Linked DNA regions of Solitalea lacus. The protein of the gene in region 2 binds, or shares a complex with, the protein of the main gene of each other region. Links are inferred from orthologs where the notes say so. Each region holds a gene or a part of one and is shown on either strand. Other genes may lie near its edges.

The links.
Region 1: the proteins of pheS (region 2) and pheT are in contact, whole or in part, in a crystal structure (PDB 6P24), measured with the Escherichia coli proteins. The link is inferred for Solitalea lacus from one-to-one orthologs.

The regions. Positions count from the first base shown.
Region 1 is NZ_CP091740.1:1,421,293-1,425,203, forward strand. What follows is about bases 315-3,408. They hold pheT (phenylalanine--tRNA ligase subunit beta), read left to right. Parts: upstream 315-702; coding sequence 703-3,114; downstream 3,115-3,408. Other genes in these bases: L2B55_RS06005 (TonB-dependent receptor), read right to left, coding at 315-456; L2B55_RS06015 (hypothetical protein), read left to right, coding at 3,240-3,408. Also shown: more of L2B55_RS06005, read right to left, coding at 1-314; more of L2B55_RS06015, read left to right, coding at 3,409-3,530; L2B55_RS06020 (cell division protein ZapA), read left to right, coding at 3,552-3,845.
Region 2 is NZ_CP091740.1:965,547-971,173, reverse strand. What follows is about bases 2,857-5,627. They hold pheS (phenylalanine--tRNA ligase subunit alpha), read right to left. Parts: upstream 4,876-5,627; coding sequence 3,838-4,875; downstream 2,857-3,837. Other genes in these bases: recJ (single-stranded-DNA-specific exonuclease RecJ), read left to right, coding at 5,238-5,627; L2B55_RS04120 (TetR/AcrR family transcriptional regulator), read right to left, coding at 3,241-3,825; rlmD (23S rRNA (uracil(1939)-C(5))-methyltransferase RlmD), read right to left, coding at 2,857-2,857. Also shown: pepT (peptidase T), read right to left, coding at 1-417; L2B55_RS04135 (phosphoribosyltransferase family protein), read right to left, coding at 476-982; L2B55_RS04130 (hypothetical protein), read right to left, coding at 1,036-1,407; more of rlmD, read right to left, coding at 1,448-2,856.

The DNA.
Region 1 (3,911 bases), 460 kb from region 2 along the record:
GTCAACAATGGCTACTGCCTGAGGTAAATCCATTGGTGCAATGTCAGTTTTACCAACCGATACAAGTTTTTTATTTGCTCCTCTTGAACCAGTCACCACTACTTCTGCTAATTTGCTTGAAGATTCAGTTAGAGTGATCTCGACGGATGCCGTTTGCCCTGCAATTACATTTACTGTTTTTTCCTGTGGATTAAGACCAACAAAAGTTACTAATAGTGTGTAGGAACCCTCTTTTATACCTTTCAACAAAAAAGAACCTGAATCATTGGCGATTGTTCCTTTGTTAACCTCTTTAAGGATAATGTTTACCGTTGCCGCTGGATTGCCATCGCTGGTTTTAACAGTTCCTGAAATGCTTCCATTTTTAGTCTGAGCTTTTGCACCAAAACTAAAAAAGAGCATTATAAAACCTACTATATAGGAAAGAGAGGTAGATTTGTAGTTGTTATTATACATTTTAGTAAGTGTTATTTGTATTAAATCTAAATTAGGCACAAAGGTATAAATCGAATTGAAGTTGGCAAATATTATTTGTAATTAATCTAAATAACTTTGAGTGAGATCTATTTGTGTTGAAACTGCTTGCTTTTAGAGTATGGAGTTAGATTAAACTACCATCGTTTTTTGGTCTTAGTTGGCGTTCTAAAGATGTAGCGTCAAATTTTTTCCTATTTTTGCGCTTCGCCTAAAAGCGTTAAACACATGAAGATTTCTTATAGCTGGTTAAAACAATATATTAATACAGAATTAAGTCCTGAGGAGATCTCAAAAATTCTTACTAACACAGGATTAGAAGTTGAAAGTCTGGAGAAAATTCAGACCGTTCCTGGAGGACTAGAAGGGCTCGTGATTGGCCATGTTACTTTCCGTGAAAAACATCCCAATGCTGATAAGTTAAGCGTTACAAAAGTAAATGTTGGGGGAGAGCGTGAGTTGGATATTGTGTGTGGTGCTCCAAATGTGACTTCCGGACAAAAGGTGGTGGTGGCTACGGTTGGTTGTACGGTTTATCCAAGTTCGGGTGAGCCATTTGAAATTAAGAAAGCCAAAATACGTGGTGAGGTTTCAGAAGGAATGATCTGTGCCGAAGATGAAATTGGTTTGGGTGAGTCGCACGCAGGAATTATGGTATTGCCGGAAGACGCACCTATTGGTATGCCGGCAAAGGAGTATTTCAAAATAGAAGATGATTACTGTTTTGAAATAGGCCTAACACCAAACCGCATAGATGCAGCCTCGCATATTGGAGTGGCTGGTGATATTGCAGCCTTTCTGAAAAGTCAAGTGATCCTTCCTTCGGTTGATGGGTTTAAGGTTGATAACCATGACTTAACGATTGGAGTTGAGGTGGTTGATGCTGAAGCCTGCCCTCGTTACTCAGGAGTAACCATTTCGAACGTAACCGTTAAAGATTCTCCTGAATGGTTGCAAAATAAACTACGTGCCATTCACATCAGACCGATCAATAATATAGTGGATGTGACCAATTTCGTTTTGCATGAAACTGGCCAACCATTACATGCTTTTGACGCTGCAGAGATCAAAGGCAATAAAGTAATCGTTCGCAAAGCTGCTGAAGGTACGAAGTTTGTAACTTTGGATGGCGTTGAACGCATCCATTCTGCTGAAGACCTGATGATCTGCAATGCTGATGAAGAAATGTGTATTGCCGGAGTTTTTGGAGGATTACAATCAGGGGTGAAGAACGAAACCAAATCTATATTCCTTGAATCTGCATATTTCAACCCTGTTTTAGTTCGTAAAACCGGTAAACGTCATAATCTCAAAACGGATTCATCATTCCGATTTGAGCGTGGTACCGATGCTAATGCAACTGTTTTCGCATTAAAACGTGCTGCTTTGCTGATTAAAGAAGTGGCAGGAGGTTCAATTTCTTCGGAGGTTGTTGATATCTATCCTACGGAAGTTAAAAAAGCTGAAGTGGAGATCACTTATAAAAATGTGCATCGTTTAATCGGTAAACAAATCCCTGCTGAAGAGATCAAATCAATACTCGCTGCGTTGAACTTTGATATTTTAGCCGAAAATATCGATGGATTACATGTAGGAGTACCCACCAATAAAGTGGATGTTACACGCGAAGTTGATGTTATTGAGGAGATTTTGCGTATTTACGGATACAATAACATCGAAATTCCAACAATACTTAACTCATCTTTGTCATTCGCTGTGAAGCCCGACAGAGAAAAGTTGCAAAATGCAGTTTCTGATTTCTATACGGCTAATGGCTTTAATGAAATCATGTCTAATTCATTAACCAAATCAGCCTATAGTCAGTTAACTGCAACAATTAGTTCTGAGGAAAACGTTGAGATTTTAAATCCATTGAGCAGTGATTTAGACGTGTTGCGTCAAACTTTATTGTTTTCGGGATTAGAAGCAATAGCCTACAATCAAAATAGGAAAAACGCTGATTTAAAACTGTATGAATTCGGCAAAATCTACAAAAAGACTGAAAATGGCTATTTTGAAGAACCTCGTTTAGCTCTTTTTGTTACCGGTCGTAAAGAACAGGAGCAATGGAATGCTACAAATGACCAGGTTGATTATTTCTCGCTGAAAGGTTTTGTTGATGCGCTTTTAACAAAGTTGAAAGTATCTGTTGTATCATCAGAGGTAGTTAAAAATGATTTGATTAGCGAGGGACTTACCTATAAAAAAGGTAAAAATGTAATTGTTCAGTTAGGTCAAATTAACAAAGCCATCCTTAAAAAGATGGATATCGACAAACCTGTCTTTTTTGCTGACATTAATTGGGAATATTTGTTAAAAGTACAGCTGAATAATAAGACAGAATATACAGAAGTGGCTAAGTTCCCTGCTGTTCGTCGAGATTTGTCGATGTTGGTTGATAGCTCGTTAAACTTTTCTCAGCTGAAAGATCTTGCATTTCAGGCTGAAAAGAACTTGCTGAAAGAGGTTAATATTTTTGATAAATACGAAGGTGATAAATTGCCACAGGGCAAGAAATCATATGCGTTGAGTTTTGTTATTCAAGATGAGGAGAAAACCCTTACTGATAAGCAAATTGACGCTATTATGCAAAAGTTGGTAACCGGATTTGAAAAACTGGGTGCTGAAATTAGAAAATAAGTTGTTTTATTGTTGTTATTAGTAGTCGGATTGGAAGTTCGAATAAATAAATTATCTTGAACAAGTGAATAAATAGTATTAATCGGTTTAAAAATTAGATTTATTTACAAATTACTAATAACTAAATGGCTGAACTGGTACGGACTCTCGAACAGCTCCAACAAAAGATGCAGAAACTAATGTTGATGCATAGCAAGTTGCAACAGCAACACGTGGCTCTTTTGCATGAATTGGAGCAGGTTAAAACAGAGTCAGAAAACCGAAAAGCCAAAATTTTGGAGTTGGAAGACAAGGTAAAAGTTGTCAGAATTGCGTCATCGTTATCAGCTGGTAATGAAAAGGCACTTGACATCCAGCAAAAAATTAACGAATTTGCGAAAGAAATAGACAGGTGCATTGTGCTTCTGACTAAATAAACTCGTGATTTAAATGCTCAAATGGGAGAAATTTCCATTAAAATAAATATTGCCGACAGGGTGTATCCGTTGCGTATTAACGCTTCTGAAGAGGAAACTGTAAGGAAAGCCGCCAAGGAAATTAATGACCGGATAAAGATGCTGATGCAAAATTATGAGGTTAAGGATAAACAAGATTTACTATCAATGTGCGTATTGCATTATGCAACAGCTGCTCTCAAATTCGATGGTAAACGTTTAATTGAAGATGATGGCATCTCCGATAAGATAGCTGAACTTGATCAACAGTTGAGCCAGTTTCTAGCTAGTCAGTAATTAATTATTGAGAGCAAAAACAAATTTAACCGCAGTTAAATTTTATATAAGTCACATTGTTTACTT
Region 2 (5,627 bases):
AGTTCCACTGGCGGTAATAATATCATTGCCAATTTGTTCGGCCAAATCTTGATGATCTGCTTTTTTTATAACTTGAGAAGGATCATCAGGCAACACTAAATCTTGTCCTTGATAATTTTTATGAATGATTGGCTTAACTCCGGCTCCGCTACAATCCGGCGAAGTATCTACATGTGAACAAAAACACAAAACCGGAACATTCTTTTCACTCGTAGCAGGAATGGTTGCATATACATAGCCGAAATCATCTAAATGAGCATCATCAATGCCCATTGCTTTTAGCTCTTCAACTAAAATGCGGCTTAGATTTTTCTGTTTTTGGGTAGTAGGTGCGGCTGTTGAATGCGGATCAGATTGAGTATCAACCTGAACGTAACGCATAAAACGCTCGGTAACGGTAAATTTATAATTGTTCATAAAATTTATTGGGATATAAAAGAAACCATAGCCCATAGAATAAACTATGGTTTAAATTTTAAACAAGGTATACGGCATCTTCCTGACCTTCAATGCCCAAAACCACATCAATATGTTCTTGAGCAACCGTTGAAAGTTCCAGCCCTACAAAATCATTGTGTATAGGAAAAAGCTTATGACTTCTATCAACCAATACTACAGTACGCACTTTTTTGGTTGGAATATTAAGAAATATTCCTAGTCCGTACACTAATGTACGACCAGTATTCAGCACATCGTCAACCACTACAATTACTTTATTGGCGCATTCTTCAATAGGAAGATCGGTTTTGGCATTTAACGAGCTGCTGGTTTTCTCCAACTCAATATTTACCAATGTTACTTTTATATCTCCTATTGATTCAATAACCTTTTTTAAACGGGCAGCCAAAGTGTTCCCACGCGGAACGATACCTGCAAGAACAATCTCCTTTTCATCAAAGTTATCTTCAAAAATCTGATACGCTATACGATCAACTTTTTGCTGTATCTGTTTTTTATCGAGAATCTTTATTTTATCACTCATGAGTAAAATTTAGGAGTTAAAAATAACGGTAAATAGTGCAATTGCCAATAGGTTTACTTATACGGATAAAAAACAAAATTAGCCCCTTCAGGAATTACTACAAATAAGCACATGTATTGTTTAGGGTCTTTGTAGTTGTTCACAAAATATTCCTGACGCTCTTTTGCAATAATATTCTTCTCAGTAAACTCTTCAAGCGTTGAAGCATTAATATTCCATGAGGTCTTCAGCTCTTTGCTGCTCAGGATAGTTTGTCCCAGACTTACTTCATGCTGATGTGCTACAAAAATTGGAAAATCCGAAAATTTAGCCTCAATAATATCAAGCGCTACTTCTTTAATTGCCTCATTATATAATTTAAGATCCTTTTCCAAACCAATTAATGGACTCGGACCTTGGGGTTGTTGTTCGTTTTCTAACTGCATAATACTATTCTGAATGAGTCTGCCCTCATTATGTAGTTCATTATTTTCTTTTTAGCAATACTACATTCTCAACGTGAATGGTTTGTGGGAACATATCAACCGATTGAATTTTCGCAACTTCGTATTTTTCACTTAATAAAGCTAAGTCACGAGCTTGCGTGGCCGGATTACAACTTACGTACACAATCTTTTCGGGCTCCATTTCGTTAATACGGGCAACCACATCAGCATGCATACCAGCCCTTGGCGGATCGGTAATTACCACATCAGGCTTGCCATGCTGGGCAATAAACTCAGCATTAAGCACATCCTTCATGTCGCCTGCATAAAACAAAGTATTATCAATTCCATTTATGGCAGAATTGATTTTGGCGTCTTCAATGGCATCTGGCACATACTCAACCCCTATTACTTGTTTTACTTTTCGGGCAACAAAGTTTGCAATAGTTCCGGCGCCTGTATATAAGTCGTATACCAATTCATCGCCTTTAAAATCAGCAAAATTGCGTGCTATTTTATATAGATTATAGGCTTGTTCCGAATTGGTTTGATAGAAAGATTTAGGAGAAATTTTGAACTTAATCCCCTCCATTTCTTCAAAAATATGATCGTTACCTTTAAAGGTAATCACTTCTTGATCAAAAATGGTATCATTCCTTTTTTGATTAACGATATATAACAATGAAGTTATTTGAGGGAAATGGTTATCAATATAATTCATCAAGCCATTAATAGTATCCTCATCGTTTCTGGCAAAAACAACAATCACCATCAGCTCGCCGGTACTGGCAGTACGAATGATTAGATTACGTAAAAAACCATGATGCTCTTTAAGATCATAAAATTCGAGTTTATGTTCCAAGGCATAGCTTCTTACTGCATTTCTGATTGAGTTGGAAGGATCTTGCTGCAAATAGCAATGTTCAATATCAATAATCTTATCGAAACGTTGCGGAACATGGAAGCCTAAAGCTTCGGTCTGCTCCAGGTTGTGACGATTGTCCATATCTTCTTCCGTAAGCCATCGCTTATTGGAAAAAGTGAATTCCATTTTGTTGCGGTAATACGCTGTTTTTTCTGAACCCAATATCGGAGTAAGTGTTTCCGTACTTAAACCTCCAATGCGCTCCAGGGCGTCTACAACCTGCTTTTGTTTATATTTTAACTGACCTTCATAGGTTAAATGTTGCCATTTGCAACCACCACAAATACCAAAATGTTCACAAAAAGGCTGGGCGCGATATTCAGAAGGTTTATGCAAAACATCTACCTTCCCCTCAAACAACTGTCTCCTTCTGTAGGTTACATTAATATCCACTACATCGCCAGGTACTGCTTTATCAACAAAAATTACCCGATCATTGTGTCTACCAATTGCACGTCCATCGTGTGCAATGTCAACTATTTCTACTCCCTCTGCAATATAGGGTTCAAACTTCTTTTTTGCCATCAGGCTGCAAAAATACAATTTTTAAGACTGTGGTTAAACTGTTAGTTTAAGCTAAGAAAAACTCGAATCATCTTTTAAAGGCAAACTGAATATACCATAAAAGAAAACCCCGTCAGCATTTCTACTATACGGGGCTCAACCTAAACCAATTTATCTATGAAACTTTACAATTTGAAAAGTCTAATTATGAAACGGGAAAAGCTACACTTTGTTTTATTATAAAGCTCAATTTTTTGTTCAAGCTCTTGTGAGAAGTCTTTTAATTCTCGCCTCATAATGAAATGAGCTTATTTCATGCTGCAAAAATAAAACATTTATACCAAAAACCAAAACGGTATATTTGTAAAAATGGTGTAACAATTACACTTACCTATGCAACAAACTTATGCAAAAGCTCCTCTGATTAAATAAGGAAGGATTTCATTTCGGAAGGCAATGAAATTTTTTTTCACATCAGCATCCGAAACAGATGTAAAGGCAAAGGAGAACACAATGCTTTTACTGGCGGTTACTAAAAATTGAATACGACGTGCCTGGTCACTTTTATCTTCGACATTACGAACCCTCATTACCAAATCCATTATGAGACTTTCAATCTCTGTGGAAAGATTTTTAAGAAAAGCTTGTGCATTTGCCGATTCACGAATAAAATCCCAGCCGATAAACTCATTACAAGCAGTGTAAGTTAGGCGGCTGGTTTTTAATATAAGGCTTGAAATTTCTTCAACACTTAATTTTGACTGCTTGGGATCAACGCTATCTGCAATTTCCTGGATATGCTTTTCAAGATAATCCATGATAATTGCATTGAGGATCAATTCCTTACTTTCAAAATATTTATAGATGGTGGCTTTTGCCAAATTAGCCTTTGCTGCAATTTCATTCACACTGGTTTTATGGTAACCATAACGGCGAAATAAATGCTGTGCTGCATTTTTTATACTAAGTGATATTTTATCAACATCCATCTACAGGTATCCTTAAATAATTTCTGATTGGAATTGTTTAAGGAAACGAACGTCGTTTTCAAAAAACAGTCGTAGGTCTTTGATCTGATATTTCAGCATGGTAATTCGTTCAATACCCATACCAAATGCAAAACCGGTATACTTATTCGAGTCGATGCCGCAATTCTCCAACACATTAGGATCAACCATACCACATCCTAAAATCTCAACCCAACCGGTGTATTTACAAACATTACAACCGCTACCTCCACAGATCATACAGGTTACATCCATTTCTGCCGATGGCTCGGTAAAAGGAAAGAAAGATGGACGGAAACGAACTTCTGTACCTTTGCCGTACAGTTCCTGAACGAAATAATAAAGCGTTTGCTTTAAATCCGCAAACGAAACGTTTTCGTCAATATACAAACCTTCTACCTGATGGAAGATACAGTGAGCACGGGCCGATATAGCTTCATTACGGAACACTCGTCCCGGCATAATGGCTCTAAACGGCGGTTTACCGTTTTCCATCATACGTACCTGTACTGATGAAGTATGAGTACGAAGGGCAATATCTCCCTTATCCGAACCTGTATTTTTTTGAATGAAGAAGGTATCCTGCATATCGCGAGCAGGGTGTTCTTCAGGGAAGTTCAATGCCGTAAAGTTATGCCAATCGTCTTCAATCTCCGGTCCTTCAGCTACATTGAAACCAATGCGCGAAAAAATCTCAACAATTTCTTTGCGCACGAGTGATATTGGATGACGGGATCCAATATTCACCGGATTCCCAGGTAAGGTTAAATCAATACTACTTTGCTGTTGCTGATGATTTTCAAACTGCTCTTTAAATTCAAGCACTTTTGCTTCAGCCGCCTGCTTACATTCATTTAATACTTTACCTAAAGCCCGCTTTTCTTCCGGGGTAGTTTGCTTAAATTCTTCAAACAAATCACCAATAATTCCTTTTCTACCTAAAAACTTAATCCGAAACTGCTCTAGTTCGTCGGCATTGGCCGGAGTAAATGCGTTGATTTCCGCTATGTAACCTTCAATTTTCGATTGCATGCGGCAAAGATAAAATTTTTACACATCTGAATTACATTCAATTCGCCACAAAATATACCCAAAACCAAAGAAGTACAGTTAACTCAACTCTATTTACAATAAGACTCACCCAACAAAAACCACAATCTGTTAACAAAAACTTAAACAAGTCCTGGCATTTTCATACAAATTTCCATGGGAAACCAACATCTAAAAAGACTCAGAGTTTTTCTTTCCACTTTCTCTTTTTTTCCACAAAATCACCATCTCACTTCTGTTTATCAACTAAATGATTCATATTAAGCCCAAGTAAAATAAATTAAGCCTCTGGGACAAAAAATAGATTCCGTAAAAACTCTTATTTTTACCCCCTTGAAATAATTATGGACAAAAGGTGGATCACACATTCGGATTATAATAATGAAGTAATTGACTTACTAACTCAGGAGCTGAATGTTTCCCCTATTATTGCCCAGTTATTGGAGCGACAAGGCATTACTTCTTTTGAAGAAGCCAAGTGTTTTTTCAGGCCTGACATCAACCATCTTCATGATCCTTTTTTAATGAAGGATATGGAGAGTGCAATTGAACGCATTGAAGCTGCCATTAAATCGAACGAAAAAATTTTGATTTATGGCGATTACGATGTTGACGGTACAACTTCCGTTTCATTGGTATATAGCTTCTTCCGCAAATTCTACAATCATCTCGACTACTATATTCCCGATCGTTATAAAGAAGGCTATGGCATTTCCTTCCAAGGCATAGATTAT